Regions from separate parts of the Pseudomonas sp. AP3_22 TE3818 genome, predicted to be linked through region 2. Evidence: riboswitches for the same ligand, from Rfam matches in the RefSeq annotation. Region 2 holds a riboswitch; the other holds the start of a gene.
The links. A riboswitch is a leader RNA that binds a small molecule or an ion and turns the genes downstream of it on or off. The one in region 2 is predicted to bind cobalamin.
Positions count from the first base shown of each region.

Region 1: it holds a riboswitch for cobalamin, as region 2 does, so the genes downstream of both, AB7M25_RS13795 (CbtB domain-containing protein) here and cobO (cob(I)yrinic acid a,c-diamide adenosyltransferase) in region 2, are expected to answer to the same signal.

Region 1 covers NZ_JBRJHL010000001.1:3,054,804-3,070,763, reverse strand. The annotation lists gene AB7M25_RS13845 (NfrA family protein) at 1-339, shown strand, start outside; gene AB7M25_RS13840 (DUF4434 family protein) at 339-1,217, shown strand; gene AB7M25_RS13835 (GGDEF domain-containing protein) at 1,201-2,277, shown strand; gene AB7M25_RS13830 (hypothetical protein) at 2,465-3,190, shown strand; gene AB7M25_RS13825 (MerR family transcriptional regulator) at 3,203-3,607, opposite strand; gene AB7M25_RS13820 (NADH:flavin oxidoreductase/NADH oxidase family protein) at 3,684-4,907, shown strand; gene AB7M25_RS13815 (vWA domain-containing protein) at 5,044-5,589, opposite strand; gene AB7M25_RS13810 (ATP-binding protein) at 5,709-6,716, opposite strand; gene cobN (cobaltochelatase subunit CobN) at 6,882-10,730, opposite strand; gene cobW (cobalamin biosynthesis protein CobW) at 10,734-11,804, opposite strand; cobalamin riboswitch at 11,907-12,119, opposite strand; cobalamin riboswitch at 12,330-12,555, shown strand; gene AB7M25_RS13795 (CbtB domain-containing protein) at 12,678-12,869, shown strand; gene AB7M25_RS13790 (CbtA family protein) at 12,881-13,588, shown strand; gene AB7M25_RS13785 (cobalamin biosynthesis protein) at 13,585-13,998, shown strand; gene cobM (precorrin-4 C(11)-methyltransferase) at 14,083-14,829, shown strand; gene nfuA (Fe-S biogenesis protein NfuA) at 14,997-15,581, opposite strand; gene AB7M25_RS13770 (fatty acid cis/trans isomerase) at 15,776-15,960, opposite strand, start outside.
Region 2 covers NZ_JBRJHL010000001.1:4,783,019-4,798,978, reverse strand. The annotation lists gene hda (DnaA regulatory inactivator Hda) at 1-72, shown strand, start outside; gene AB7M25_RS21855 (C40 family peptidase) at 294-926, shown strand; gene AB7M25_RS21850 (C40 family peptidase) at 1,093-1,629, shown strand; gene AB7M25_RS21845 (class I SAM-dependent methyltransferase) at 1,648-2,310, shown strand; gene AB7M25_RS21840 (PQQ-dependent sugar dehydrogenase) at 2,416-3,729, opposite strand; gene AB7M25_RS21835 (hypothetical protein) at 3,796-4,380, opposite strand; cobalamin riboswitch at 4,534-4,766, shown strand; gene cobO (cob(I)yrinic acid a,c-diamide adenosyltransferase) at 4,849-5,460, shown strand; gene AB7M25_RS21825 (cobyrinate a,c-diamide synthase) at 5,457-6,839, shown strand; gene bluB (5,6-dimethylbenzimidazole synthase) at 6,836-7,486, shown strand; gene cbiB (adenosylcobinamide-phosphate synthase CbiB) at 7,483-8,391, shown strand; gene cobD (threonine-phosphate decarboxylase CobD) at 8,384-9,376, shown strand; gene AB7M25_RS21805 (cobyric acid synthase) at 9,373-10,824, shown strand; gene cobU (bifunctional adenosylcobinamide kinase/adenosylcobinamide-phosphate guanylyltransferase) at 10,974-11,495, shown strand; gene cobT (nicotinate-nucleotide--dimethylbenzimidazole phosphoribosyltransferase) at 11,492-12,547, shown strand; gene cobC (alpha-ribazole phosphatase family protein) at 12,544-13,119, shown strand; gene AB7M25_RS21785 (adenosylcobinamide-GDP ribazoletransferase) at 13,122-13,853, shown strand; gene AB7M25_RS21780 (MarR family winged helix-turn-helix transcriptional regulator) at 14,054-14,458, shown strand; gene AB7M25_RS21775 (MFS transporter) at 14,511-15,719, shown strand; gene AB7M25_RS21770 (hypothetical protein) at 15,716-15,838, shown strand; gene AB7M25_RS21765 (glutathione peroxidase) at 15,893-15,960, shown strand, end outside.

The DNA of each region.
Region 1 (15,960 bases), 1.7 Mb from region 2:
CGCTTCCTCTACCTCGACGCGGCGTGGTGGACCAAGGCCGGCGACCATCAATGGCTGTCGCGCTTCCAGCAAGGTCACACCTGGAAGCTGCCGTTCAACGGCGCGCAAACGATCATGCCATACGGTTTCCTCGAATTTGCCAGCCAGGACCCGAGCAACGACTGGCGCCAGGATCTGCGCACCGGTCTGGGCCTGCGTTGGCAATGGTGGTTCAACGATGACATTTACAACGCCTATCGCGCGCACCTGACGGTGCGCACCGAGTATCAACAAGCGTTGGGCGGCAATCTGTATGACGGCGGCAACGGCGTGCTGGTTGGCGTGGAGTTGAATTTCTGATGAAGCGACTTCTTTTGGCTTTGTGCCTGTTGTTGGGCGCCACGGCGCCCCATGCCGACGAACGGATTTTCTACCAGCCGCTCAACGCCGATGCCAGCCTGAGCCAGGCGCAATGGCAGCGGATCTGGCAGGACACCGCCCACCAGGGCGTGCACACGGTGATCGTGCAATGGACGGCCTACGGCGATTCGGACTTCGGCGGCGCCAACGGCTGGCTCGCCTCCAGCCTCAAACTGGCCCGGGCGCAAGGCTTGAACCTGGTGCTGGGCCTGCGCATGGATCCGGCCTATTACCAACGCATCAACGAGCTGGACAGCGCCGGACTGGCAACCTACTGGCAGGCACAACTGGGGCAGTCCCTGGCCCGGCAGCAGACGCTACTCAAGGACTGGAAACTGCCGGTCAGCGGCTGGTATCTGCCCATGGAACTGGATGACCTGCACTTTCTGCCGCTCGATCGCCGGCAAACCCTGCAACGCCAGCTCAAGGATTTCGCCGGCAAGCTCGACGCGCCGCTGCACATCAGCGTGTTCAGCGTCGGCAAACTGTCGCCACAGGTGAATGGCCAGTGGCTGGGGGAATTGGCCAGCGCAGGGATTCAAGTGTGGTGGCAGGACGGAGCCGGCACCCGGCGCTTGCCAGCCCTGGTTCGCAACGGCTACGCCAGTGCACTGCCCTGCTCCATCGGCATCGTCAGGGAAGCCTTCCGTCAGGTCAGCTCTGCCGGGCAACCCTTTCGTGCCGAACCCATGGCTCCCCAATCCACATCGCAGGGCTGCCACCCGACGTCGGTGTTCTCCCTGCGCTACCGGCCGTGGGGTAAGGTGATTCTCGACAACCAGCACAACAGCAAGGTCGGCGATGTACAAAACCGTTGAAGACGAAGTGCTGAAAAAGTCGGCGCCGGCCAAGCTCAAAGCCGAGTTCCTCCAGCATGAATTTGATCGGCTACGTACCTTTTGCGTATTGATCTACATCGCCAGCATAGTGGTCTGGATTGTTTACGACCTGATCCTCAGTTTCATCGGCGGACAACCATTCACCTGGCTTTCGCTGGTGTTTATCGGCGTTTTCTCGACCTTCGTCATCGTCCTTCGGTTGATCCGCGATGCCCGGCATTTCCAGACACTGAACCTGCTGTTTGTGTTTGCCATGGCATTGGGCACGCGACTGCTCACCGAAGGCCTGCCCGACGATCACCAACCCGCCTGGCTGTTGCTGGCGGCTTCGACCACCCTGTTTACGGCCTCGGTATTGCCGCTGAACCGCTGGTCGTTCTTTGCCGCGCAAATCGTCACCTGGTCGTTTCTCAACCCGTTCTACAACACGGATCTCGAACACATGGAGCTGAGGGGCGTGATGGCCCTCAGTTACTCGACATTTATCGGCGGCCTGACCATCTACAGCTTCCTGACACTGCGCAAGGCCAAGCTGTACAACTTCATCATGTCCAAGCTGCTGCTGGACCAGGCCTACATCGACACCCTCACCGAAATCCCCAATCGCCGCTCGTTCATGACCCGCGCCAACCAGCACTTGAACAAAGTGCCGCGGGAAAACGACCACTACCTGGCGATGGTCGATATCGACAATTTCAAGAAGGTCAACGACGTCCATGGCCATGACATTGGCGACGAGGTGCTCAAGCGCATCGCCCAGGACATCAAGTCGGTGATGACCCGGCACGAATTTGCGCGCCTCGGTGGCGAGGAGTTCGCGGTTTACCTGGCCGGGGCTCGCCGCGAAGACGCCGAGGCGCTGGCCGCTGAATTGTGTCGGGTGGTGCGCGAACAACCCACTCGATACCCGGTGACCATCAGCATCGGTCTGGCCCGGGTGCTCGACGGCGACACGCTGAACCAGGCGCTGGTCAAGGCCGATGAAGCCTTGTATGAGGCAAAGCATACGGGGAAGGATAGGTATACCTTTCATCAATGAACTGATCTATCCCTGTCGCTGCACTGAGCGTTTCTCATCGGTACCGAACGTTAGGTTTCCATTGAAAAAAGATCTGTTCAAACCCGAAGAAACTGATCACTACTGTCAACTATGACAGTAGACGCTTCGAAGCATAGGAGGAAATACTGGCGCCGTAACTGACTGTCGACACCAAAGGGAATCGGACATGAATACGGCCAGAACTTTACTTTTCTGCACAACGCTGGGAATGGGTTTAACGGGCTGCAGCGTCCATCAGGACGCGACTGTTTCTACGGTCAACGAAGAGTGCCGCGACTTGGTCGACAGAGGGCGCATTGGCCAGAATGGCCCGGAAGTTTGCATCACAACTCCCCTTTCAAAAAGTGCCACATCCATCTCCGGGACTGTCGTTGGGACCGCGGCCACAGGCCCGTTCATCGTAACGGCGGTAACCAGCGATGGGGACATCTTGAAACAGGTACCTACTCTGTCGAACCTCAATTTCACGATGTCTCAATTGAATCTGCAAAACCTGCCAGGCAAGGGCATTTCATTTTCGGTGTTTGTAAACGATACGAGTTCACCGCCTACCAACCTGGTCATTGGCCAGGAGCCACCCTCAACATGTTTACGTAACACTCCAAACTATCCGCTGTGCGGTACGCACCCGGGCGCAATCTTTTTTCCGATAAAAACATCCATCACCACTATTTTTTTGGTTCCGTCGAAGGCGAATTACGGAGCGACGTTGCTCCCCCACCTGATGGGGCTGAACCCGATTAACTGGAAGGAAGACCGATATATCAGCTACTTGCCAAACGTTCCAGCTCAGATAAAGCCAGGGGAAGTACAAACCGTTTTTGCGACCATTAACGCCGACGAATCATTTGCCTACCCGGTCAAGCAGACTGTTCTGCCAAGTCAACCGTAACACTGAACTGACCTAGTGCTTGAATGACGTCATCACCCGTTCAGCATTTTCATCGCAACTCATGCCCTCAGGCTTGGCCTGGATGGTGTCGATCCACCCCAGCAACTGCGCCTTGCTATGGGCCAGATGCCGTTGCATCTCTTCGATCTGCTCGACCTTGCGATACAGGCCCGCCATCAGCTCATCATGCTTGAACGCGCCGGTCACATTATCCGGGAGCAACTGCTTGAGTTCCTCCAGGCTGAAACCGGCCTGTTGTGCGCATTGGATCAGTTGCAGGGTTTGCAGCGCCTGTTGCGAGTAACGCCGATACCCATTGGCAGAACGCTCGACCTGTCGGATCAAACCCTGAGACTCGTAAAAACGGATGCGTGATGCGGTCAGGCCGCTCAATTGCGCCAATTCACCAATTTTCATTGCGGCCTCATTTGCCTGCTTGACATTAAAGTTAACTTTAAGCTTAGCCTCTGCTCATCAGTATGAGGAGTCAAGCATGTCACCCTTCCAAACCTTGAATTTGCCCAACGGCCAGACTATCGGCAATCGCATTGCCAAAGCCGCGATGGAGGAGAACCTCGCCAACACCGATCAGGTACCCGACCAGGCGCTTTTTCGCCTGTATCAGGCCTGGGCCGAAGGCGAAGCCGGTTTGTTGCTGACCGGCAATGTGATGATCGACCGCCGCGCCATGACCGGCCCCGGTGGTGTCGCACTGGAGGACGAGCGACACCTGGAACGCTTCCGCCAGTGGGCCCGTGTCGGCCGGGCCGGCGGTGCGCACTTCTGGATGCAACTCAACCACCCAGGCCGCCAGACTATGGCCAACCTCGGCCAGCAAGCACTGGCGCCGTCGGCGGTTGCGCTGGATCTCGGCCGGTTCTCGAAGATGTTCGCCGAACCCAAACCCATGGGCGAGGACGACATCCAGGAGGTGATCCGACGTTTCGCCAGCAGCGCCGCACTGGCGGAGAAAGCCGGTTTTACCGGTGTGCAGATCCACGCCGCCCATGGCTACCTGCTCAGCCAGTTCCTGTCGCCGCTGACCAATCGACGCACTGATCGCTGGGGTGGTTCTCTGGAGAATCGCGCGCGCCTGCTGTTGTCCGTCGTCGAGGCGGTTCGCCAGGCGGTGTCGCCGCAGTTTTGTGTGTCGGTAAAGCTCAACTCAGCGGATTTCCAGCGCGGTGGTTTCGATGCCGATGATGCACGGCAAGTGATCCAGTGGCTCAACGAGCAACCGATCGACCTGCTGGAACTCTCCGGCGGCAGTTACGAAGCACCGGCCATGCAAGGCGAAGCGCGCGACGGCCGGACCCTGGCCCGGGAGGCGTACTTTCTGGAAATGGCCGGTGAACTGGCCAGCGTGGCGCGCATGCCAGTGATGGTGACAGGCGGGATCCGGCGTCTGGCAATCGTGGAACAGGTCCTCGACAGCGGCATCGCCATGGCCGGCATCGGCACCGCGCTGGCCGTGGAGCCGCACCTGGTCAAGCATTGGCGCGAAGGCAAGAACAGCCACCCACAACTGCCGGCGATCCGCTGGAAGCGCAAACCCCTGGCGGCGCTGGCGAGCATGGCGGTGGTGAAGTTCCAGCTGCATCGCTTGAGCCGCGGACGCAAGACCCGACCTGAGGTCTCGGCGCTGTGGGCGTTGATTGTCGATCGGTTGTACATAGGCAAGCGTACCCGGCAGTATCGGCAGGCGATGGGTAAGTGATTCAAATTTGAGGTTGGCAGGTACACCGCTATCGCGGGCAAGCCCGCTCCCACAGGTCATGCGCAGATTTTGAAATGGCGCTCATCCTGTGGGGGCGGGCTTGCCCGCGATGAGACCAGTACAGGCCAAACAGAACTCAGCCCGGAATCAGCTCGTCGATGTGCCGATACTCGGCCTGCAACTGCGTCGCCAACACCCTGCTGCGCCCGAGCCGGATCGGTCCGCGCTCGATGTCGATCAACAGCCCCGGACACGCAAGCGTCGGCAGCAGCGACCAGTCCTTCAGCCGGCCATCGGTCACCAGCAGCAACCGCTGCTGCTCTGCCGGAAAACGTTTCTGCCGAGCAGCAAGCCACTGCCCCGCTTCGCCCAATGCGGCCAGCAGCGGCGTACCACCACCGGCACCCAGGCCATCGAGCCACTGGCGCAGCCCCGTCGAGGCCTTCAATCCCTGCACCTGCCACCTTGGCGCGGCACCGCTGGCCGTGAGCAACGCCAGTCGTGCGCGTTGGCGATAGGCGTCGTCGAACAACTGCGCCAGCAAGCCCTTGGCATCGCACAATGCCTGATGACGACGGGTAGACGCGGAGGCATCGACTATCACCAGCCACAGTTCATGGGGCGAACGCGTGCGCAGTTGAAATATCAGGTCGTCGCGCTGACGCGGCCGGCCATTGAGCAAGGTGCCGGGCCAGTTGACCGAGCCACTGCGGGCGGCGTGACGCTTGCCCTGTTTGCCATGGTCCAGTCGCCCGGCTCGGGGTCTGGCATTCGCCCCCGCGTCGCAGCGAGAGCGAATGCCTAGGGCTTTTTTGGCCAGCTCGGCACTTCACGTCGTGCGCCGGTCGCCAGCGCCTGGGCAGGCAACTCGCCCCACTGGCCCTGCCCTTCGCTCGGGTTGGCGTGCTGCGGCGCAGAGTGCTGCGGCGCGTGGGATGGCTGAGGCGCCGCAGTTGAATGCTCGCGACGACGGTGGCGCAAGGCGAACTCGGCGACGGCGTCGATATCTTCCTCGGCGATAGCGTTCGCCCCGCGCCAGGCGGCGTGAGCCCGTGCGGCACGCAGCCAGACCAGGTCGGCGCGCAAACCATCGACGCCAGCGGCAAAGCAGCGCTCGGTAATCCGTGCCAGCGCCTGATCGTCGAGGGGAATGCTCGCCAGGGCATTGCGTGCGTGCTGGCAACGTTCGCGCAGAGACGCCTGCGCCGATTCCCATTCGCCGCAGAAACCTTGCGGATCGCTGTCGAAATCCAGGCGACGGCGGATGATCTGCCCTCGCTCGACTGGTGCTGTATGGCCACCAAGGGCGACATTCAAGCCGAAACGGTCGAGCAGTTGCGGACGCAGTTCACCCTCTTCGGGATTCATGGTGCCAATCAGTACGAACTTCGCCGAGTGCCGATGGGAAATGCCGTCACGCTCGACCACATTGGTGCCGCTGGCGGCCACATCGAGCAGCAGGTCAACGAGGTGATCAGGCAACAGATTGACCTCGTCGACGTAGAGCACGCCACCGTCAGCCTTGGCCAGTACGCCGGGGGAAAACTGAGCCCGACCTTCGCCCAGCGCCGCGTCGAGATCGAGGGTGCCGACCAGGCGCTCTTCGGTGGCGCCCAGCGGCAATGTGACGAACTGACCGCTGGCCAGCAGGTCCGCCAGACCACGGGCCAGGGTCGACTTGGCCATCCCGCGCGGGCCTTCGATCAGGACTCCGCCGATTTTCGGGTCTATGGCGGTCAGGTACAGGGCCAACTTCAAATCATCGGCGCCGACCACGGCGGAGAGCGGGAAATGCGGGATGTCTGTCATTGTTTTATCTCGGTCATGGTCGGTGATGTCACAGGCGCCTCATTCCTTGTGGGAGCGGGCTTGCTCGCGAAAGCAGTGTCTCATCCAACCTATATGGCGACTGACACGACCTCTTCGCGAGCAAGTCGGATCGCCGCACCGCCGCTCCCACAGGTTTTACGGTGACTAGCTGTCTTCTTCTATATCCAGCAACAGATTTTCCAATGCCTCGCGGTAGGCGCCCGGCTCCTTCCACATCCCGCGTTGTTGCGCCTCGAGCATGCGCTCAGTCATGTCGCGCAAGGCATGGGGATTGTGTTCACGGACAAAGTCCCGGGTGTCCGGATCAAGCAAATAAGCGTCGGCCAGCAACGCGTACTGGTGATCGTCGATCAACTGCGTGGTGGCATCGAAGGCAAACAGATTATCGACGGTCGCGGCCATTTCGAACGCACCTTTGTAGCCGTGGCGCTTTACCCCATCGAGCCATTTCGGATTGGCGGCCCGGGAGCGGATGACCCGGTTCAGCTCTTCCTTCAAGGTGCGAATCTTCGGCAGGTCCGGCTGACTGTGATCGCCATGATAACTGGCCGCCGCCTCGCCTTTCAGGCTTTCCACCGCCGCGAGCATACCGCCCTGGAACTGGTAGTAATCATTGGAGTCGAGCAAATCGTGCTCACGGTTGTCCTGGTTTTGCAGCACCGCCTGTACCTGGCTCAGGCGCTGGCTGAACTGTTCACGGGCGGCGGTGCCTTCGTCGGAACCACCGTAAGCGTAGCCGCCCCAGTTGAGGTAAACCTCGGCCAGGTCTTCGCGGGTTTGCCACAGGCGACCGTCGATGGCGCCCTGCACGCCTGCGCCGTAGGCCCCGGGCTTGGCCCCGAAAATCCGCCAGCCGGCCTGCCGTCGCGCAGCGTCTTCATCCAGCCCGGCCTGCAACAAGGCTGCACGCTCGGCACGCACCTTGGCCGCCAACGGATTGAGGTCGTCCGGCTCATCCAGGTCGGCCACCGCTTGCACCGCCGCGTCAAACAGGCGGATCAGATTGGCAAAGGCATCGCGGAAGAAACCGGACACGCGCAAGGTCACGTCGACCCGAGGACGGTCGAGCAAACTCAACGGCAGAATCTCGAAATCATCGACCCGCTGACTGCCGGTCGCCCAAACCGGACGCACGCCCATCAACGCCATCGCCTGGGCGATATCATCACCGCCGGTGCGCATGGTCGCGGTGCCCCACACCGACAGACCGAGCTGGCGCAGATGATCGCCGTGGTCCTGCAGGTGCCGTTCGAGAATCAGGTTCGCCGACTGGAAACCGATGCGCCACGCCGTGGTGGTCGGCAAATTGCGCACGTCCACCGAGTAAAAGTTGCGCCCGGTGGGCAACACGTCCAGACGACCGCGACTCGGCGCACCGCTGGGGCCGGCCGGGACGAAGCGACCGCTGAGGGCGTCGAGCAGACCGCGCATTTCCGCTGGGCCGCAGGCGTCCAGGCGCGGGGCGATAACCTCGCGCAAACCATCGATGATGGCCTGCACCTCATGCCAGCCTGCCCCTTGTGGGAGCGGGCTTGCTCGCGAAAGCGGTGGGTCAATCGACATCAATGTTGAATGTTCAACCGATTCGCGAGCAAGCCCGCTCCCACAGGGGTTATTCAACGCGTCCGAAATCAACTGCGCTGCATACAGTTCCAGGCGCTCGCGGGTATCGCCCGCTGTGCGCCAAATCTCGTCACTGATAAGCAAAAGAGACTCGGGACGCGGCCCGATCCACGGCTCGGCCAATGCACAATCGAGCGGATCGAAGCCCAACGCAAACGCCTTGGCCAGCGCCCGCAGCAGACTCGATTGCGCTCCTCGTCCATCGCCCCGTGGAATGCGCAACAACGCCAGCAACGTGTCGATACGCAAGCGACCGGTGGGCGATTCGCCGAACACATGCAGGCCGTCGCGGATCTGCGACTCTTTCAAGTCGCACAGGTAAGTGTCGAGTCGCGGCAACCAGATCGCAGCGTCGGCATCGCTGTCGAGTGGCTCGTCCAGTTGCAGTTCACGGTCGATGTGCGAGTCACGCACCAGTTGCAGGATGTCGCGCTGCAACTCGCGGGCGCGGCGCGGGTCGAGCAACTGCGCTTCGTAATACTCGTCGGCCAACAGTTCGAGGTTGCGCAGCGGGCCGTAGGTTTCGGCGCGGGTCAGCGGTGGCATCAGGTGATCGATGATCACCGCCTGGGTGCGCCGCTTGGCCTGGGCGCCCTCGCCCGGGTCGTTGACGATGAACGGATAGATGTTCGGCAGCGGCCCGAGCAGCGCATCCGGCCAGCAGTTTTCCGACAGCCCCACGCCCTTGCCCGGCAGCCATTCGAGGTTGCCGTGCTTACCGACGTGGATCACGCCGTGGGCGCCATAGGTGTGGCGCAGCCAGAAGTAAAACGCCAGGTAGCCGTGGGGCGGCACCAGGTCCGGGTCGTGATACACCGCGCTCGGGTCGACCTGATAACCCCGCGCCGGTTGAATGCCGACGAAGGTCAGGCCAAAGCGCAGGCCGGCGATCATCATCCGTCCGCTGCGACACATCGGGTCGTTTTCCGGTGCGCCCCAACGTTCGAGCACCGCCGCACGATTGGCTTCGGGCAGGGCATTGAACATCGCCAGGTAGTCGTCCAGTCCCAGGCTTTGCTGGCACGGACGCAGATCCAAGGTATCGAGATCGTTGCTGACGCCGCCCAGCAACTGCTGGATCAGCGCGGTGCCGCTGTCCGGCAATTCTGCCGGCAGCGGATAACCTTCGGCATGCAGGGCCCGCAGGATGTTCAGCGCCGCGGCCGGGGTGTCGAGGCCCACGCCATTGCCGATGCGCCCGTCGCGGGTCGGGTAATTGGCGAGAATCAAGGCGATGCGTTTTTCGGCGTTGGGCACCCGAGCCAGTTCGACCCAGCGCCGCGCCAGTTCGGCAACGAAGTCCATGCGCTCCGGTTGCGGCCGGTAGCAGACCACATCCGACTGGCTGCGCTCACTGCGCCACGCCAGGTCCTTGAAGCTGATCGGGCGACTGATGATGCGCCCGTCCAGCTCCGGCAAGGCAATGTGCATCGCCAGATCGCGCGGGCCAAGCCCCTGTTCACTGGCACGCCAACCCGGTTCGTTGTCCTGGGCGCAAATCGCCTGGATCACCGGAATATTGCGACGGAATGGCCGCAGGTGCGGCGCTTCGGGGCTGGACTGGGCGAAACCCGTGGTGTTCAGGATCACCGAGACGCCGGCTTCATCCAGCCAGTCCTCGACCGCGCCCAGGCAGCCGGGTTCTTTCAAACTGGCCAGCGCAATCGGCAACGGATTCAACCCCGCGGCCTGTAAACGCTGGCAAAAAACATCAATGAAAGCAGTGTTCGCCGCCTGCAAATGCGAACGGTAAAACAGCACCGCCGCCATCGGGTGATCGGCGTGCCAGTCGGCCTGCCAGTCGCTCAGTGCGGCAGAATGTTTGTGCGGATGGTAGATGGCGGTTCGCGGCAGGGTTTGCGGCTCGCCCCAGGTGTAATCGCGTGCCAACCAGCGGTTGGCCAGGCAGCGGAAGAAATCCAGGGCGTTACCCATGCCTCCCTGACGCAGAAACTGCCAGAGTCGGTCGCGATCCTCGGCGCCGACGGTACTCAGGTCACTGAGCTCCGGGTCCGGGCGGTCATCGCCCGGCACCAGAATCACCTGCACGCCGCGCTGGGACAGCTCGACCAGGCGTTCGATACCATAACGCCAATAGGCGATGCCGCCGTGCAGCGAAATCAGGATCACCCTGGCGTGGCGCAACACCTCATCGACGTACAAATCGACCGAGGCATGGTTCTGCACCTGCATCGGGTTGGCCAGGCGCACGCTCGGGTAATCCTCGGGCAACTGCTGCGCCGCCTCGGCGAGCAGCGCCAGGCTGGAGTCGCCGCTGCACAGGACCACCAGCTCGGCGGGGGTTTGTCCAAGGTCGGCGATGTTGTCATCCGACACGAAACCGCCGGGCTGGGTCCTGAGCAGGTGCATGGGTTACACGCTGAGCGCAGCGCGCAATTGCGCTTCGAGCACGGCGGCGTCCAGTTCCTGGCCGATCAGCACCAGACGGGTGATGCGCGCCTCTTCGGCGCCCCATTGGCGGTCGAAGTGCTTGTCGAAACGCGTGCCCACGCCCTGGATCAGCAGGCGCATCGGTTTGTTCGGAACGGCGGCGAAACCCTTCACCCGCAGGATGCCGTGCTGGACCACCAGTTGGGTCAGCGCGTCCATCAGCAGGCTTTCGTCAGCTTGCGGCAGTTCGATGGAGATCGAATCGAAGGCGTCGTGATCGTGGTCGTCATGATCGTCGTCGCCATCGTGATGATGGTCGTGGTGGCTGTGACGGCTGTCGATGTGTTCTTCGGAGCCGGCACCCAGGCCGATCAGCACGTCCAGCGGCAGGCGACCGCTGCTGGCTTCAATGATTTTCACCGCTGGCGGCAATTCTTCTGCGACTTCCAGGCGCACACGGGCCAGGTCGGCCGGGTTGATCAGGTCGGATTTGTTGAGAATCACCAGGTCGGCGCTGGCCAACTGGTCGGCAAACAGCTCGTGCAATGGCGATTCGTGGTCCAGGTTCGGGTCGAGTTTGCGCTGGGCATCGACCTGGTCCGGGAAGGCGGCAAAGGTGCCGGCGGCCACGGCCGGGCTGTCGACCACGGTGATCACCGCGTCAACGGTGCAGGCACTGCGGATTTCCGGCCACTGGAAAGCCTGGACCAACGGTTTTGGCAGGGCCAGGCCCGACGTTTCGATGAGGATGTGGTCGAGATCGCCACGACGAGCCACCAGTTCGCGCATCACCGGGAAAAATTCTTCCTGGACGGTGCAGCACAGGCAGCCGTTGGCCAGTTCATAGACGCGGCCGTTGGCTTCTTCTTCGGTGCAACCGATGGAGCACTGCTTGAGGATTTCGCCGTCGATGCCCAGCTCGCCAAACTCGTTGACGATTACCGCGATGCGGCGACCCTGGGCGTTGTCGAGCATATGCCGCAGCAGCGTGGTTTTACCCGAGCCGAGGAAACCGGTGACGATGGTGACGGGAAGTTTGGCCAGTGTTTTCATCGGATGCCCTATGGCTAGGTGGCGGGCATACGGGACGACGACCGGCAACGCAGATGCGCGTGCCTGAAGAGTTCGCCACCGGATCACCCCGCCCGGTTGAATTTGAGAATCTGTGTCGAGGCAGGTCTCCTGGCTGACGGTGTGCCGGCCTTGGGCCTGGCATTCGCTGCGCCTTCCCGCCGGCCTCATGGATTGAGCCTGCAGTGGCGTGGCAACGAACATCACCGTTCACAGTTGCGGGGGCAGCCGCGGCATTGACCGCGTTCCCTTCTTAGCTTCGACAAACGCCGAAGAACCTCGAAAGCGCAAGGCTACGCATGGTATTGGGGCGGGTCAATGTTCACGTGATTTCTGCGGTGTGCCCTTCGCGAGCAAGTCGGATCGCCGCACCGCCGCTCCCACATTTGATCGGGTTCTTTCAGAGGAAAAGGGTCAAGTGTGGGAGCGGGCTTGCTCGCGAAGAAAGCGACTCGGTTTCCAGTTGAGAACCCTTGCCAATTGACGCCCAACCCTCGCCCATGCTCTCCTACGCACCTTGTTACGGGTGCCCTTCACAGGGTGAAACGGGAAACCGGTGAATCATGTGCTTTACTCTAAAGCCATGTCAGTCCGGTGCTGCCCCCGCAACGGTAAGCGAGCGAAGCATCAAATCCACTGTGCCACTACGGCATGGGAAGGTGATGTTTTCAGGTTCAGGCCCAAGCCTTTGCCCCTCGTGAGCCCGGAGACCGGCCCGCAACATAAAGTGACCATAACGATCACTGAAACAACAAACCCGCGGTGGGCGGGCGCTGTTTGAAACCCTGCGCGCCTGGTCGTGCAGGTTTTTGCATGCGCTCTTGATTCCCCGCTGACAGACCAGAGGGAAACGCCATGTCGATCATCAGCAGCACCGGCCACACTACAGCCAGCACCACTTCTACCCTGACTCAACGTCTGACCGCCGCCGTCTGCGCGTCGATCCTGGGCGCAAGCCTTGTGTATTTCGCCGGTTTCTCGTACATCGAAGCGGTGCACAATGCCGCCCACGATACCCGTCACAGCTCCGCGTTCCCGTGCCATTGAGACCTGCTGACATGATCAAGCGTATTGCGCAAACCGCAGGTTTCACCGGGCTGCTGGCCGCCCTGTTGCTGACCCTGCTGCAAAGTTTCTGGGTCGCCCCCCTGATTCTGCAGGCCGAAACCTACGAAAAAGCCGAGCCGGCTGCCGTTGAAATGCATGAACACGCCGATGGCGCGATGGCTGCCCACACCCACGACGCCGAAGCCTGGGAGCCGGAAGACGGCTGGCAGCGCGTGCTGTCGACCACCGGCGGCAACCTGGTGGTGGCCGTCGGTTTTGCCCTGATGCTGGCTGGCCTGTACACCTTGCGTGCGCCGACCAAAACCTCCCAGGGCCTGCTCTGGGGCCTGGCCGGCTATGCGACCTTCGTGCTCGCGCCGACCCTCGGCCTGCCACCTGAACTGCCAGGCACTGCCGCCGCCGATCTGGCACAACGGCAACTGTGGTGGATCGGTACCGCCGCCTCCACCGCCGTCGGTATCGCGCTGATCGTGTTCAGCCGTCACTGGCTGATGAAAGTTCTCGGTGCGGCAATCCTTGCCGTTCCCCATGTGATTGGCGCACCGCAACCGCAAGTGCATTCGATGCTCGCTCCGGAGGCACTGGAAACCCAATTCAAAATCGCTTCGCAACTGACCAACGTGGCGTTCTGGCTGGCCCTGGGCCTGATCAGCGCCTGGTTGTTCCGTCGCAAAAGCGATGGCCAATACCACGTATGACAGACGTCAGCACAGCGCCGACCCTGGTGGTCGGCCTGGGCTGCCAAAAGGGCTGCCCCGTCAGTACCTTGCTGGCGCTGCTCGACCAGGCACTGGCGGCGCACCAGATTGCCCGCCATGAAATCAAGGCCCTGGCCAGCATCGATTCGAAGCGCGACGAACCCGCACTGATCGAACTGGCTCAGCAGCTTGGCCTGGAATTGATGTATTTCAGCAGTGAACAACTGGCCCCCTATGAGCCGCAACTCAGCCATCAATCGCAAATAGCGTTTGAACGCACCGGTTGCTACGGCGTGGCGGAAAGCGCCGCACTGGCCCTGGCCGAACAACTGGCCCAGGCCCCGGCAAAACTGCTGATCCCTCGACAAAAATATGCCCAGGCAACCCTGGCATTGGCCGGCGCGGCATAAAATCCCCGATAATCCCCGCCTCGATCATGAACATTCTTCATCTGAAGCCCTGTTCAGCCCCTTTTCTCCCCACAGGAACCGACGATGACCGTCTACTTCATTGGCGCAGGTCCCGGCGACCCCGAACTGATTACCGTCAAGGGCCAGCGGCTGATTCGCAGTTGCCCGGTGATCATTTATGCCGGCTCGCTGGTGCCAGCCGCCGTACTGGAAGGACATCGTGCCGAGCAGGTATTCAACAGCGCCGAACTGCACCTGGAACAGATCATCGACCTGTTCAAGGCCGCCCACGCCAAGGGCCAGGACGTGGCCCGGGTACACTCCGGCGACCCGAGCCTGTATGGCGCCATTGGCGAACAGATTCGCTATCTGCGTGAGTTGGGCATTGCGTTCGAAATCGTCCCGGGCGTGACGGCCACCGCCGCTTGTGCAGCGCTGCTGGGTGCAGAACTGACGTTGCCGGACGTTTCACAGAGCGTGATCCTGACTCGCTACGCCGACAAGACCGCCATGCCACCCGGAGAGGAATTCGCCAGCCTGGCCCAGCACGGCGCGACCATGGCGATTCATTTGGGGGTCAATCACCTGCCGAAGATCGTTGAGGAACTGCTGCCGCATTACGGCGCCGATTGCCCGATTGCGGTGGTTCACCGTGCGAGCTGGCCGGACCAGGACTGGGTGACAGGAACGCTTGAGGACATTGCCGGGAAGGTTGAGGCGAAGGGGTTTCGGCGCACGGCGTTGATTCTGGTGGGTCGGGTGCTGGGCAGTGACCACTTCAGTGAGTCATCGCTGTATCGCGCGGGGCATGCGCATCTTTACAGGCCATAGGGCCTCATCGCTGGCAAGCCAGCTCCCACAAGATTTTGTGTTGACCGCAATGCTGTGACCGACTCAAAACCTGGGGGAGCGGGCTTGCCCGCGAAGGGGCCATTGAATTCCACCCACAAAAAAACGGCGCTCACGGGACGCCGTTTTTTTATGCCGCAGCGAACACCTTAGTAGTAGGCGTTTTCTTTCTGCGTGTGGTCGGTCACGTCGCGAACGCCCTTGAGCTCGGGAATACGCTCGAGCAGGGTGCGCTCGATGCCTTCCTTGAGCGTCACGTCGGCCTGGCCGCAGCCCTGGCAACCGCCGCCGAACTGCAGGACGGCGATGCCGTCTTCGACCACGTCGATCAGGCTGACCTGACCGCCGTGGCTGGCCAGCCCCGGGTTGATCTCGGTTTGCAGGTAGTAGTTGATGCGCTCGTTGACCGGGCTGTCGGCGTTGACCATCGGTACTTTGGCGTTTGGCGCCTTGATGGTCAGCTGGCCGCCCATGCGGTCGGTGGCGTAGTCGACAACGGCATCGTCCAGGAAGGCTTCGCTGAAATGGTCGATGTAGGCGGTGAAGCTTTTCAGCCCCAGCGCGGTGTCTTCGGGTTTTTCTTCGCCCGGCTTGCAGTAGGCAATGCAGGTTTCGGCGTACTGGGTGCCAGGCTGGGTGATGAAGACGCGGATGCCGATGCCCGGGGTGTTCTGCTTGGAGAGCAGATCAGCCAGATAATCGTGGGCGGCGTCGGTAATGGTAATAGCGGTCATGGAAACTCCTCGCAGGCTTGGGCGCAGTTTACGCCAATCGGCGCGCCGGACAAAGTCCCAGTATTTTTGTCGGGAAAGATTTATCGATGCCCTGTAGGAGCTGGCTTGCCAGCGAGGCGCCGGATCGGTCGACATTTGTGTTGAATGTCTCGGCCTCATCGCTGGCAAGCCAGCTCCTACAGGGTGGTGGTGTTTCAGAGGTTCTCGTAGCGATTCATGTCCAGCACGCCCTCTTCCACCGGATCGGTCTCCTGGATGTAGCGGCTCAGGTCATGGAAATACTGCCAGAATTGCGGATGACTGCGCCGTATTCCCCAACGTTCAACGATTTTCTCAAAGCTGTCACTATCCTTGGCGCTCTCCATCGCATCCACAAACG
Region 2 (15,960 bases):
CTCGATCAGGCCTCCCTCCAGGCTCAGCGCAAGCTGACAATCCCGTTTCTGAAAGAAACCCTCGGCTGGTAAACCCGCTGAAACCGGGGCTTACAGCCGTTTCGGCATATTTCAGGCGCCAGAAATTGCGCTTTCCTGCAAGGTTGCAGGCCGCGTGCATGTTTAAAATGGGCTTAAGCGCTTAGATGTAAACGAGAAACCAATAAGTCACAAAAAGATTGATTGAATTTGCAAATGAGGTCGATAGCGGGCATAGTCTCGACTTCTTTACAACTTCAGCCACGGTCGTGCCCATGCTAAATCGCTTCGCACCCCTCGTGCCTCTCGCACTCGTCACCCTGTTGTTCGGTTGCGCTGCCCACACTCCAGTGGCCCAGCAAGCGCCGCAACAGCAGGTTCAAAACTCGGCCACTGCCCAGTCTTCCGCCCTCTTTCAGGAAGAACTGGCCACCGAAAAAGAACTCGCAGACTTCGCTGGCGGCAAGTCCTACCAGCTTCCGGTCCTGGCCGACAGCATCCTCGAACGCGGCATGTCCCTGATCGGTACCCGTTACCGTTTCGGCGGCACTTCTGAAGCCGGTTTCGATTGCAGCGGTTTCATCGGTTACCTGTTCCGCGAAGAAGCGGGCATGAACCTGCCACGCTCCACCCGCGAAATGATCAACGTGGACGCTCCGCTGGTCTCGCGCAGCAAGCTTGAGCCGGGCGATCTGCTGTTCTTCGCAACCAACGGTCGTCGTGGTCGCGTCAGTCACGCCGGGATCTACCTGGGTGACAACCAGTTCATCCATTCCAGCAGCCGCCGCAGCGGTGGTGTGCGCATCGATAGCCTGGGCGACAGCTACTGGAGCAAGACCTTCATCGAGGCCAAGCGCGCCTTGGCGATGGCACCTAACGCGTCGCCAATCGTCACTGCCCGCAAATAAGTGCACAGTTTGTAGGGTGAACTTAAAGTCTTACTTGAAGTTTGCCCCATAACAGCTAAAATCCTGATGTATGAATGATGGCAAACCGCCTGCGTCCCGCGCAGGCGGTTTTCTTTTCTGCACTCCCGGCAGAAAAAAGCCGCAGCCAGATCAGGATGCTCTGCTTATGACGACGTCGGCCCGCCTCGCAATCATGTTCTTCGCCGCGCTGCTCAGTGCCTGCGCCAGCCGCACACCGCCTCCCGCGCCGGTGGTTCGCGTGCCCATCGTATTTGGTTCCCCCCAAGCTTTTTCGCCCGAGGCGGAAGACGTGCTGTTTCGCGCGCTCGGCCTGGTGGGTACGCCTTATCGCTGGGGTGGCAACACGCCGGATTCCGGATTTGATTGCAGCGGCCTGATCGCCTATGTGTATCGCGATGTCGCCGGTATTGCCTTGCCGCGCACCACGCGCGAGATGATCTCCATGCAAGCGGCGAATGTCGGCAAGGAAGGCCTGGAAACCGGCGACCTGCTTTTCTTCGCCACCAATGGCGGTTCCCAGGTCAGTCATGCCGGCATCTACGTGGGGGAGGGGCGTTTCGTCCATGCACCGGCCACCGGCGGCACGGTAAAGCTCGACAGTCTGTCCAAGGCCTATTGGCAAAAGGCTTACCTGAGCGCCAAGCGTGTTCTGCAGCCTGAACATCTGGCGCGCAACCCGTAACGTCCGGAGCTGCTGCTCATGACTGCTCGCACACTGAATCTCGACGACGACCTGTACCAATACCTGCTTGATGTTTCCCTGCGCGAAACACCGCTGCTCAAGCGCTTGCGCGATGAGACCCAGGCGCTGCCGATGGCCCGCTGGCAGGTGGCACCGGAGCAGGGACAGTTTCTCGCCTTGCTGGTGAAGCTGACCGGCGCCAGACGCTTGCTCGAAGTCGGTACATTCACCGGTTACAGCGCGCTGTGCATGGCGGCGGCATTACCGGCTGACGGTTCGCTGATGTGCTGTGATATCCCCGGCGACTATAACGCCATCGCACAGCGCTACTGGCAGGAAGCGGGACTCGCCGGGCGGATCGACCTGCGCCTGGCGCCTGCACTGGAAACCCTTGCCGAGCTCGAGCGGCAAGGGCAGACCGAGCAGTTCGACCTGGTGTTCATCGATGCCGACAAGGCCAACTACCCCAGTTATCTGGAGCACGCCCTGCGTTTGCTGCGGGTCGGTGGGCTGGCGGTATTCGACAACACCCTGTGGAGCGGGCGTGTGCTTGAGACCATCCCCGAGAGCGCGGATACCCGGGCGATCCAGGCGCTCAACCTGGCGTTGAAGGAGGATGTGCGGGTGGATCTGTCGCTGTTGCCGTTGGGTGACGGGCTCACACTCTGTCGCAAACGCTGAACCCTGTGGGAGCGGGCTTGCTCGCGAATGCAGGCTGTCAGTCGACTGATGTTTTGACTGATGCACCGCCTTCGCGAGCAAGCCCGCTCCCACAGGTTAGGTGACCTATTTCACTGCCGACACCCGCCACACCTTGTTCCCCACATCATCGGCCACCAGCAGATCGCCCTGCCGGTCGATCACCACGCCCACCGGGCGGCCCATGGCCTCTTCCTTTTCGTTGAGAAAGCCGCTGAGCACTTCAATCGGTTGTCCCGCAGGTTTGCCTGCGCTGAACGGCACGAAAATCACTTTGTAGCCACTGTGGGGTTTACGGTTCCAGGAGCCGTGCTGCCCGATGAAGGCCCCTTGGGTGAACGGCGCCGGCAGCTTGCTGTTTTCAGCGAAGGTCAGGCCCAGTGATGCCGTGTGTGGGCCGACGGCATAGTCCGGAGCGATGGCCTTGGCCACCAGGCCGGGGTTTTGCGGCTCGACGCGAATATCGACATGCTGGCCGTAGTAGCTGTACGGCCAGCCATAGAATGCGCCGTCTTTCACCGAGGTGATGTAGTCCGGGACCAGGTCGCTGCCGATTTCATCCCGCTCGTTGACCGCGGTCCACAGCGCGCCACTGCGCGGTTCCCAGGCCATGCCGTTGGGGTTACGCAGGCCGGAGGCGAAGATCCGGTGCTGGCCGGTGGCGCGGTCCACTTCCCAGATCGCTGCGCGCCCTTCTTCCTTGTCCATGCCGTTTTCCGCGACGTTGCTGTTGGAGCCCACGGTGACGTAGAGCTTGCGGCCGTCCTTGCTGGCGATGACGTTTTTGGTCCAGTGGTGGTTCAGCGGGCCACCCGGCAGGTCGACCACTTTGACCGGCGGCGACTTGAGCGACGTATCGCCGTTTTCATAATGGAATCGCAGCAGGCTGTCAGTGTCGGCTACATACAGGTCATTGCCGACCAGCGTCATGCCGAAGGGCGAGTTGAGGTTTTGCAGAAACACCGTGCGGGTTTCCGCGACGCCATCGTGGTCCTTGTCGCGCAGCAAGGTGATGCGGTTCGCGCTGGGTACCCTGGCCCCGGCGCGTCCCATGACTTTCTTCATGACCCAGCCGCGAATGCCTTTGCCGTCTTCGGGTTTGGGGGGCGCGTTGGTTTCCGCCACCAGTACGTCGCCGTTGGGCAGCACATAAAGCCAGCGGGGGTGATCCAGGTCTTCGGCAAAAGCGGCCACTTGAGTGCCCGCGGCGGCGACGGGTTTCGCGCCCTGTGGCCAGCCGATGGCCGGGGCGATGTTCAGAGTCGGGATCAGGGTTTTGTTGGGGGGCGGCAGTTGAGGTGAAGGGCCGGTGCCGTCGGAGACTTGCAGGCCGGCGGTCTCACTGCAACCGGCGAGCCCTCCGCAGATCGCGATAACGAGAACGAGCGGGGGCGTGCGCATACGGGTGTTCCCTATGAGTGCCTTGTTCTAATCATAGAGATGTGTTGTCGTCCAATGGTTCAACGGCTAGCCACGTGCTTCCTTGAACAGCACCGCAATGCCGGGGTGATAGTTGCCGGCTTCATTGCGCAACTTGCGGTAGGCATACGGGAAATACCAGGCGACCGCGCAGGTGTGTTCCTTTTGCAGGTCGTCGACCATGTCCTGGAGTTCTTCCGGTGTCGCACCTTGCTGGGCTTTTTGCGGGGCGACGAACAGGCAGCCGAGTTTCAGGTCGCTGGCGTGGCTCAGGCGCTTCGCATCGCTGGCGATGTCGAGCAGGGCCTGGGTCAGATTGAGGCTGTTGACCCGTGGCCAGCGCTGGCTGGTCTGGATGTAGGCGCGGGTTTCGGGCGAGGCGAGGAACAAGTCGGCGCGGCTGTTGCGTTCGCCTTCTTCGGTCTGCTTGCGGGTGGGTGTCTGTTGCAGTGTGACCATCTCAGCCATCCAGGCGGCGGCCGACAACAGTCCGAGATTGGCTTTTTCGTCGTGCCAGTAGGGGGTGTCGCCATCACCGCGGACGGCGTTATAGCGGTCGATGCATTCGAACCAGCGCTCGAGCACAGGGCGCAGGAATTCCAGCTTTGGATTGCTGATGATCATGCCTTGCATGGGCTCACCCTTATTATTGTGTTGTGAGGTTATGGCTCTTTGATATCACTGCTGAGAGCGAGGCACAAGATTGACGTCAGTTTTTTGCTTGACGACCGTTATTCGGAGGATGGCCTCCCGGCTTTAATTGACGCTCCACCCCCAACCCTCTAACCTTCGCGGCTTGTTTCAGGTGCTCTGTGACTTGGGTCGACAGAGTGAAACAGGGAAGCCGGTGAACGCGTTCTTCTGTTGGTCGAAGACCCGCCATTCCGGCGCTGCCCCCGCAACGGTAAATGAGTGAAAACTGTGTCTGATGCCACTGTGTCGATTCGATGCGGGAAGGCGCGCAGTCTGGCTTCGCGCCACTCATGAGCCCGGAGACCGGCCTGATTCATCCAGCGGCATCACGGTGGGCGATGCCAGGCTTGTTGCCTTCTATTGCTGTGCCTGCCCGCCGTTATTCCTGTCTCAACGGAGAGCTCCCCCATGACTGATACCCCCGATCGTGACGAACGCCACCTGGCGCGCATGCAGCGCAAAAAAGCCGTGATCGACGAGCGCATCGCCAATTCCCCGAACGAGTGTGGTCTGTTGCTGGTGCTGACCGGCAACGGTAAGGGCAAGAGCAGTTCGGCCTTCGGCATGCTCGCCCGCGCCATGGGGCACGGCATGCAATGCGGCGTGGTGCAGTTCATCAAGGGCCGCAACAGTACCGGCGAAGAGCTGTTCTTCCGGCGCTTTCCCGAGCAGGTGCGATTTCATGTGATGGGCGAAGGGTTTACCTGGGAAACCCAGGACCGTCAGCGCGACATCGCTGCCGCCGAAGCGGCGTGGGCGGTGTCCCGGGAACTGCTGCGCGATCCGTCCATCGGCCTGGTGGTGCTGGATGAGCTGAACATCGCCCTCAAGCACGGCTACCTCGATCTTGATCAGGTGCTCAGCGACTTGCAGGCCCGGCCGCCGATGCAACACGTGGTGGTCACCGGGCGTGCCGCCAAGCCGGAAATGATCGAGATGGCCGACACGGTCACCGAAATGGGCATGATCAAGCACGCCTTTCAGGCCGGGATCAAAGCGCAGAAAGGCGTCGAGCTGTGAACCAGCCACGTCATTGCCCGGCGGTACTGATTGCCGCGCCGGCCTCCGGCCAGGGCAAGACCACCGTCACCGCGGCGCTGGCCCGGTTGCATCGCAATCAGGGGCGCAAGGTCCGTGTGTTCAAGTGCGGCCCCGACTTTCTCGATCCGATGATCCTCGAGCGTGCCAGCGGTGCACCGGTGTATCAACTGGACATGTGGATGGTCGGCGAGCAGGAGAGTCGCCGGTTACTGTGGGAAGCCGCCGCTGAAGCCGACCTGATCCTGATCGAAGGCGTCATGGGGCTGTTCGACGGTACGCCGTCGAGCGCCGATCTGGCGCGGCATTTCGGTGTGCCGGTACTGGGGGTGATCGACGGCACCGCCATGGCCCAGACCTTCGGCGCACTGGCCCTGGGGCTGGCGCGTTATCAGTCGGACTTGCCGTTCGCCGGCGTGCTGGCCAACCGCGTCGGTACACTGCGCCACGCGCAACTGCTCGAGGGCAGCCTGACTGAAGGATTGCGCTGGTACGGCGCGCTGTCCCGGGAAACAGGGATTGAACTGCCGAGCCGACACCTGGGGCTGGTTCAAGCCAGTGAGCTGAATGATCTCGACCTGCGCCTCGATGCCGCGGCCGATGCCCTGGCCAGCAGTTGCGAGGTCGCGCTGCCCCCGTCAGTCGAGTTCGCCGCCCCCGATGTCATCGTCGCCGAACCGCTGCTGGCCGGTGTGCGCATTGCTGTGGCCCGTGATGAAGCCTTTGCGTTCACCTACGGTGCGAGCCTGGATTTGCTGCGGGCGATGGGCGCCGAGCTGTCGTTTTTCTCGCCGATCCGCGACCGCCAATTGCCGGAGGCGGACAGCCTGTATCTGCCGGGCGGTTACCCGGAGCTGCACCATGTCGCGCTGGCGCAAAACACGGCGATGCTCGAGGCGATCCGCGCCCACCACCGGGCGGGCAAACCCTTGCTCGCCGAGTGTGGCGGCATGCTGTATCTGCTCGACTCCCTGACCGATGTCGAGGGCACTCGCGCCGAACTGGCGGGCCTGCTGGCCGGTGATGCGGTCATGCAAAAGCGTCTGGCGGCGCTGGCGTTGCAAGCGGTGGAGCTGCCGGAAGGTTCGCTGCGCGGGCACACCTATCACCATTCGCTGACCAGCACTGAACTGGTGCCGATTGCCCGGGGCGTGAGCCCGAATGGCGGGCGCGGAGCGGAGGCGGTTTACCGTGACGGGCGGATGACCGCCTCCTACGTGCACTTTTATTTTCCGTCCAATCCCTCGGCAATTGCCGCGCTGTTTGCGCCGGACCTTGAAGCCGCCATCGCTGGCAAGCCAGCTCCTACAATGGATCACCTAACCCCTGTAGGAGCTGGCTTGCCAGCGAAGAGGCCATGACCGACAACGCATTCACCGAAGCCGAACGCGCAGCGGTCTACCGCGCCATCGGCGAGCGCCGCGACATGCGCCACTTCAGCGGCGGCACCGTCGAGCCCGAGTTGCTCCAGCGCCTGCTCGAAGCTGCACATCAGGCGCCCAGCGTCGGCCTGATGCAGCCCTGGCGCTTCATCCGCATCAGTGATCGCGCCTTGCGCGGGCAAATCCAGGGGCTCGTGGAAGAGGAGCGCATCCGCACCGCCGAAGCCCTCGGCGAGCGCAGCGACGAGTTCATGAAGCTCAAGGTGGAAGGCATCAACGATTGCGCCGAAGTACTGGTCGCCGCACTGATGGACGACCGCGAGCAACATATCTTCGGCCGCCGCACCTTGCCGGAAATGGACATGGCCTCGCTGTCCTGTGCCATCCAGAACCTGTGGCTCGCGTCCCGCGCCGAAGGGCTGGGGATGGGCTGGGTGTCGCTGTTCGAACCCAAGGCACTGGCGGACCTGCTGAGGCTGCCGCCGGGAGCCAAACCGCTGGCGGTGTTGTGCCTGGGGCCGGTAAAAGCGTTCTACCCGGCGCCGATGCTGGTGCTCGAAGGCTGGGCGCAGGCGCGTCCGCTGCATGAATTGCTGTATGAGAACTATTGGGGAGTGAGTCAATGAGTGTGGCGTTGTTGAGTGTCGCCGCGGTTGCGCTGGATGCGCTACTGGGCGAACCCAAACGCTGGCATCCGCTGGTGGCGTTCGGCCGTTTTGCCGATCGCATCGAACAACGTTTCAACGGCGGCGGTCGCGGCTGGCGCAGCCATGGCGTCACCGCGTGGGTGATCGCCGTACTGCCGCTGGTGCTGTTGGTCACGGCATTCTCCTGGGCGCCGTACGTTGGCTGGATCGTCGAGATTCTCGCGCTCTATTGCGCCCTCGGCATGCGCAGCCTCGGTGAACACGTCACGCCGGTGGCCAAGGCTTTGCGCGGCGATGATCTTGATGAAGCGCGCAAGCGTGTGAGTTATCTGGTCAGCCGAAAAACCAGTGACCTGGATAAAACCGAAGTCGCCCGTGCCGCCACCGAGTCGGTGCTGGAAAACGGCAGCGACGCGGTGTTCGCCGCGTTGTTCTGGTTTGCCGTGGCCGGTGCGCCGGGCGTGGTGCTCTATCGCCTGAGCAATACGCTGGATGCGATGTGGGGCTATCGCAATGAGCGCTTCGAACGGTTCGGCTGGGCGGCGGCGAAGATCGACGACGTGCTCAATTACATTCCAGCGCGTCTGGTGGCACTGACTTACGCGCTGCTGGGCAAAACCCGGCTGGCGTTGAAATGCTGGCGCACCCAGGGCCCTACCTGGGACAGTCCGAACGCCGGCCCGGTGATGGCGGCAGGGGCGGGTGCCCTTGGCGTCGAATTGGGCGGAGCGGCGATTTATCACGGCGAACTGCACCAGCGTCCGCAACTGGGCGAAGGCGTGCCCGCGGATGCCGACTCCATTGACCGGGGCTGGCAACTGGTCCAGCGCGGGGTATGGTTATGGCTGCTGATTCTCTGCCTGGGGGCTGAATTTTATGCTTGAACACGGTGGACGATTGCGCAAGGCGGCGCTCGAATACGGCATAGATGAAGCCGACTGGCTGGACCTGTCGACGGGCCTTGCGCCCTGGCCGTTCCCGGTGCCGGATATTCCGCTGCGGGCCTGGGCCCGTTTGCCGGAGGCGGACGATGGTCTGGAACAGGCCGCCTGTGATTACTACGGCACCTTGCAGGCATTGCCGGTGGCCGGTTCGCAAATGGCGATCCAGTTGCTGCCGCGATTGCGTCGGGCGGGCAAGGTCGGCGTGCTGTCGCCGTGCTACGCCGAGCACGCCGAAGCGTGGCGTCGCAACGGCTACATCGTGCGGGAAGTGCTGGAGCAGGAAGTCGACTTCTTTATCGACAGCATCGACGTGCTGGTGGTGGTCAATCCGAATAACCCCACGGGCCTGAGCCTCACCCCCAGTCGACTGCTCGACTGGCACACGCGACTGGCCCAGCGCGGTGGCTGGCTGGTGGTGGACGAAGCGTTCATGGATAACACGCCGCAACTGAGCCTGGCACCGTTTGCCCATCAAGTCGGGCTGATCGTCTTGCGCTCCTTCGGCAAGTTTTTCGGCTTGGCCGGCGTGCGTCTGGGGTTTGTGCTGGCCGAGCGCAAGTTGCTCAAGTTGTTGGCTGAACAAGTGGGGCCCTGGGCCGTGAGCGGGGCAACCCGGGTAGTGGGGCAGGCCTGCCTGCGCGATACCGAGGGGCAAACGCGGCAACGGCTGCGCACCGAAGAGGCCAGCGAGCGCCTGGCGTCTTTGCTGCAGCAACACGGCTTTGAGCCCCAGGGCGGCTGTGCGCTGTTCCAGTGGCTGATCACCGAGCGCGCCGAAGCACTGCATGAGTTCATGGCCCGGCGCGGCATTCTCCTGCGGTTGTTCGCGCACAACAGCAGCCTGCGATTCGGCCTGCCCGGTGACGAAGCCGCCTGGGGGCGGCTGGCGCAGGCATTCGAAGATTTCGCCAAGGAAAACCAATGACCACGCTGATGGTGCAGGGCACCACGTCGGATGCCGGTAAAAGCACGCTGGTGACTGCGTTGTGCCGTTGGGCCACGCGTCAGGGCATTAGGGTAGTGCCGTTCAAGCCGCAGAACATGGCACTCAACAGTGCGGTGACCGCCGACGGCGGCGAGATTGGTCGTGCCCAGGCGGTTCAGGCCCAGGCCGCACACCTCGAACCGCACACCGACATGAATCCGGTATTGCTCAAGCCCAACAGTGACACCGGTGCCCAGGTGATCATCCATGGCCGCGCCGTCACGAGCATGAACGCCGTCGCCTATCACGACTACAAAAGCATCGCCATGCAAGCGGTGCTGGCCTCCCACGAGCGCTTGAGCGCGGCGTATCCGCTGGTGATGGTCGAAGGTGCAGGCTCTCCGGCGGAAATCAATTTGCGTGCTGGCGACATCGCCAACATGGGCTTCGCCGAAGCGGTGGATTGTCCGGTGTTGCTGATTGCCGATATCAATCGCGGCGGGGTTTTCGCCCATCTGGTGGGCACCCTCGAACTGCTGTCGCCGAGCGAACAGGCGCGGGTCAAAGGTTTCATCATCAATCGTTTTCGCGGTGACATCGCGTTGTTGCAACCCGGTCTCGACTGGCTTGAAGAGCGCACCGGCAAACCGGTGATGGGTGTGCTGCCGTACGTGATGGACCTGCACCTGGAGGCCGAGGACGGCATCGATCAACGCCAGACCGATAAAGCCGAGCGGGTGCTGAAAGTCGTGGTGCCGGTGCTGCCGCGCATCAGCAATCACACCGATTTCGATCCGCTGCGCCTGCATCCGCAGGTGGACCTGCAATTCATCGGGCCCGGCCAGGCGGTTCCGCCCGCCGACCTGATCATTCTTCCCGGTTCGAAAAGTGTCCGCAGCGACCTCGCGTACCTGCGGGCCAACGGCTGGGAAACCGCGATTGCCCGGCATCTGCGATACGGCGGAAAACTGCTGGGGATCTGTGGCGGCCTGCAGATGCTCGGTGAGCAGGTGCATGACCCTCTGGGCCTCGAGGGGGCGCCGGGTTCCAGTGCCGGTTTGGGGTTGCTGGCGTTCCAGACCCGGCTCGAACAAGAGAAACAGCTGCGCAATGTCTGCGGTCGCCTGGCGCTGGAAGATGCGCCGGTATCAGGCTATGAAATTCATGCTGGCGTGACCACCGGAGCGGCCCTGGAAAATGCCGCCGTGCATCTGGATGACGGCCGCTGTGATGGTGCGCAAAGTGCGGATGGACAGATTTTCGGCACCTACCTGCACGGGCTGTTCGAATCGCCGGCGGCGTGCAGTGCGCTGTTGCGTTGGGCCGGTCTGGAGGAGGTGCAGGACGTGGATTACCACGGCTTGCGCGAGCGCGATATCGAGCGGCTGGCGGATCTGGTGGAGAAGCATCTGGATACCGGGCTGTTGCGGCAGCTCTGTGGGATTTGAGGCGTCTGTGCTGGCCTCATCGCGGGCAAGCCCGCTCCCACAGGGGATTGCAACCAGACACAAATCCCGGGAACGCCCAATAACCTTGTAGGAGCGGGCTTGCCCGCGATGAGGTCAGTCGCCTCAGCGAAAATTTCAAGGAAACAACCATGCTCCAACTGATCCTCGGCGGCGCCCGCTCCGGCAAGAGTCGCCTGGCTGAAAAACTCGCCACCGACAGCGCCCTGGCCGTGACCTACATCGCCACCAGCCAGCCACTGGATGGCGAAATGAGCGAGCGGGTGGCCCATCACCGTGCCCGTCGTCCTGCCGAATGGGCACTGATTGAAGAACCTCTGGAACTGGCCCGGGTACTGCGTGAAAGCGCCCGTGCCGACCACTGCCTGCTGGTGGATTGCCTGACCCTGTGGCTGACCAATCTGCTGATGCTCGACGATGCCGGGCGCCTGGCTGCCGAGCGTGATGCCCTGCTGGACTGCCTGGCATCGTTGCCGGGGGAAATCATTTTTGTCAGCAACGAGACCGGAATGGGTGTCGTGCCGCTGGGCGAATTGACTCGCCGCTATGTCGATGAAGCCGGTTGGCTGCATCAAGCTCTGGCTGAGCGCTGTCAGCGTGTCGTCCTGACCGTCGCCGGCCTGCCCCTGACTCTGAAAGGAACTGCGTTATGACTCAATCCTGGTGGCTGAACCCGTGCAGGCCGGTCGATACCCAAGCGCTCGAACAGGCCCGGGCGCGGCAACAGCAACTGACCAAGCCGGCCGGCTCCCTCGGTCAGCTGGAATCGGTGGCGGTGCAGCTGGCGGGGTTGCAGGGGCGGGTCAAGCCGAGTCTGGAGCAGGTGTGGATCGCGATATTTGCCGGCGACCATGGTGTCGTCGCCGAGGGCGTGTCGGCCTATCCTCAGGAAGTCACCGGGCAGATGCTGCTCAACTTCGTCAGCGGTGGTGCGGCGATCAGTGTACTGGCGCGACAACTGGGCGCTTCCCTTGAGGTGGTGGACCTTGGCACGGTGACGCCGTCGCTGAACCTGCCCGGTGTGCGTCACCTGAACGTCGGCCCGGGCACGGCCAATTTCGTACAGGGGCCGGCCATGACCGAAGCCCAGGGGCAACTTGCTTTGCAGGCCGGTCGTGACAGCGTGCAGCGGGCGATGGCCAGCGGTGCGCAGTTGTTCATCGGTGGCGAAATGGGCATTGGCAACACCACCGCCGCCAGCGCGCTGGCCTGTGCCTTGCTCGATTGCCCGGTGGGCCATTTGACTGGGCCTGGCACCGGGCTCAACGCCGAAGGTGTCAGCCACAAAGCCCGGGTGATCGAGCGTGCCCTGGCATTGCATGGCGCACAGCGTGAGGATGCCTTGCAGACCCTGTTCAACCTTGGTGGCTTCGAGATTGCCGCGCTGGTCGGTGCCTATCTCGCCTGTGCTCAAGAAGGTGTCGCGGTGCTGGTGGACGGCTTCATCTGCAGTGTCGCTGCGCTGGTCGCGGTGCGCTTGAATCCTGAATGCCGGCAGTGGCTGTTGTTCGGTCATCGCGGCGCCGAGCCGGGACACCGTCATGTGCTGGACACCCTGAGTGCGCAACCCTTGCTCGATCTTGGTCTGCGGCTTGGTGAAGGCAGTGGCGCGGCATTGGCTGTGCCGCTGTTGCGTCTGGCGTGCGACCTGCACGGGCAGATGGCGACCTTCGCCGAAGCCGCCGTGGCAGATCGTCCGGCATGACCCTGCGCGTGGATCTGTTGCGTCACGGTGAAACCGAATTTGGCGGTGGCCTGCGCGGCAGCATCGATGATGCCTTGACCGACACGGGCTGGGCGCAGATGCGCGCCGCCGTGGTCGGGCAGGGGCCATGGGATCGGTTGGTCAGTTCGCCGTTGCAGCGTTGTGCGCGGTTTGCCGAGGAGCTCGGGGCTCAACTGGGTGTGCCGGTGCAATTGGATAAAGACCTGCAAGAGTTGCATTTCGGCGCCTGGGAAGGGCAAAGCGCGGCAGCGTTGATGGAAACCGACGCGCAGGCGCTGGGTTTGTTCTGGGCCGATCCTTACTCGTTCACGCCGCCTCAGGGCGAGCCGGTTGCAGACTTTTCGACACGGGTGCTGGCAGCGCTGGAGCGTTTGCACGCGACCTGTGCCGGTGAGCGCATTCTGCTGATCAGCCACGGCGGGGTGATGCGCCTGTTGCTGGCACAGGCTCGCAGGCTGCCGCGAGAGCAACTGCTCAACGTTGAGGTTGGGCATGGCGCAGTGTTTTCACTGAGGATGGAGTCCGCTGGTTTGTTGAAGGAAGTGCTCTGACCATGTTGCCATTCTGGATCGCCCTGCAATTTCTCAGCAGCCTGCCGATTCGCCTGCCGGGCATGCCTGAGCCTGGGGAGCTGGGGCGGTCACTGCTGTTTTATCCGCTGGTGGGATTGCTCTTTGGCGTGATTTTGTGGGCAGTGAGCTGGCTGTTGCAGGGTGCGCCAGCGTTGTTGCACGCGGCGTTGTTGCTGAGCGTTTGGGTGCTGCTCAGCGGCGGGTTGCATCTCGATGGCCTGGCGGACAGCGCCGATGCCTGGCTCGGCGGTTTTGGCGACCGTGAACGTACGCTGACCATCATGAAAGACCCGCGCAGCGGACCGATCGCCGTGGTGACGCTGGTGCTGGTGTTGTTGCTCAAGTTCACTGCGCTGCTGGCGCTGATCGGGCAATCGAATTCGCTGGCCTTGATCATCGTGCCGTTGATCGGTCGCAGCGCCTTGCTCGGCTTGTTCCTGACCACACCCTATGTGCGTGCCGGTGGCCTGGGGCAGGCCTTGGCCGATCATCTTCCGCGTTCGGCGGGCAGGCAGGTGTTGGCGGTCAGTGCACTGGCCTGTGTGTTGATTGCCGGTTTGAGTGGTGTGGTGGCGGTGGTGTTGGCGGTTCTCGGGTTTGTCTGGTTGCGGCAGGTGATGTTGCGGCGGCTCGGTGGAACGACGGGGGACACGGCGGGGGCAATGCTGGAGTTGCTGGAAGTTGCAGTGCTGGTAGGCTTGGCGCTGTTCTGATGGGGTTGTATTGAATGTTCTGGCCCCTGCGCGGGCAAGCCCGCTCCCACAGGGTTTCTGTTTTGTTGACAAAATGGTGGGCACACCGAAAATCTCTGTGGGAGCGGGCTTGCCCGCGATGGCGGTCTGCCAGGCGCCGCTCAATCATTGAAGAAACCATGTAACTTGATTTAACACGCTCGCGGGTATATACACGCACCATGCTCGATTCCCAATGTTTATGCATCAACCTGCGTCGCGCCGCCCGTGGCGTCAGCAGGCATTACGACGGCGCTCTCGACGGCTTCGGGATCAACGTTGCGCAGTATTCTTTGCTGTGTAATCTGCAGCGTCTGGATCAGCCGAGCATTTCAACCCTGGCCGAGGCCATGGGCCTGGATCGCAGTACCTTGGGGCGTAATTTGCGGGTGCTGGAGGGTGACGGCCTGGTGACGCTGGTCGAGGGCGAGGACATGCGCAACCGCATCGTCCTGCTGACCGAGGCCGGTGCAGAGCGTCTCAAGGCTGCCTTGCCGGCCTGGGAAGCCGCGCAGCAGCGCTTGATCGATCGCCTGGGGGCCGAGAAGCGCGAAACCTTATTGAAGCTGCTGGACGAACTGGCGTGATGCCGGTTTTTCCGAACATAAGCGGGTATATACCCGCTACCGGAGAACAACAATGACATCGATGTGGCGTACGTGCGGTTGGGTTCTGTTGGGGAGTGCGCTGATCCTTGCGTTGTCTCTGGGGGTTCGACATGGCTTCGGGCTGTTTCTGGCGCCGATGAGTGCCGAGTTCGGCTGGGGGCGTGAAGTCTTTGCCTTCGCCATCGCCTTGCAGAACCTGATCTGGGGCCTCGCCCAGCCATTCACCGGCGCGCTGGCCGACCGCTTGGGCGCGGCGAAAGTGGTGCTGGTCGGTGGCGTCCTGTACGCGGCCGGGCTGATTTGCATGGGGCTCTCCGACTCGGCAGTGACCCTGTCCCTGAGCGCCGGCCTGCTGATCGGCCTCGGGCTGTCCGGCACGTCGTTCTCGGTGATCCTGGGGGTGGTCGGTCGCGCAGTACCGCCGGAAAAGCGCAGCATGGGCATGGGGATCGCCAGTGCTGCCGGCTCGTTCGGCCAGTTCGCGATGTTGCCCGGCACGCTCGGTTTGATCGGGTGGCTTGGCTGGTCCGCGGCGTTGCTCGCGCTCGGCTTGCTGGTAGCGCTGATCGTACCGCTGGTGAGCATGCTCAAGGACAAGCCGTTGCCGGTCCTGGGCCACGAACAAACCCTTGGCGAAGCACTGCGCGAAGCCTGCTCGCATTCCGGATTCTGGTTGCTGGCGTTCGGTTTTTTTGTCTGCGGATTCCAGGTGGTGTTCATCGGTGTGCACTTGCCGGCCTATCTGGTGGACCAGCACCTTCCGGCGACGGTCGGTACCACGGTGCTGGCGCTGATCGGCCTGTTCAACATTTTCGGCACCTATACCGCCGGGTGGCTCGGCGGGCGCATGTCCAAGCCGCGTTTGCTCACCGGTTTGTATTTGCTGCGGGCGGTGGTCATTGCGTTGTTCCTGTGGGCACCGGTGACCACCACCACGGCCTACCTGTTCGGCATGGCCATGGGCTTCCTGTGGCTGTCGACGGTGCCGTTGACCAACGGTACGGTGGCGACCTTGTTCGGCGTGCGAAACCTGTCCATGCTCGGCGGGATTGTTTTCCTGTTTCACCAGCTCGGTTCGTTCCTGGGCGGCTGGCTGGGCGGGGTGGTGTATGACCGAACCGGGAGTTATGACTTGATCTGGCAAGTGGCAATTCTCTTGAGCCTGTTGGCCGCCGCCCTCAACTGGCCGGTGCGTGAACGGCCGGTGGCGCGCCTGCAAACACAGATGAGTGCGACATGAACAGCCTTTGGCCACGGATCGCTGTAGCCGCCGTCTGCGCCTTGTTGCTGGCGTTGTCGTGGTGGGGCTGGCATCAGGGCGGGCTGGCGCTGATGCAGTTGGGCATGGGTGCTTGCTAGTGAGCGGCGAGGGCGAGTAACGTCGCTTTTGACGAATCATCAAGGATGCTCGAGATGCTCAAGCGCTGGTGTGCTGTTCCCGCGTTGCTGATGGCGTTGTCCGGGCTGGCTTGGGCTGCTGA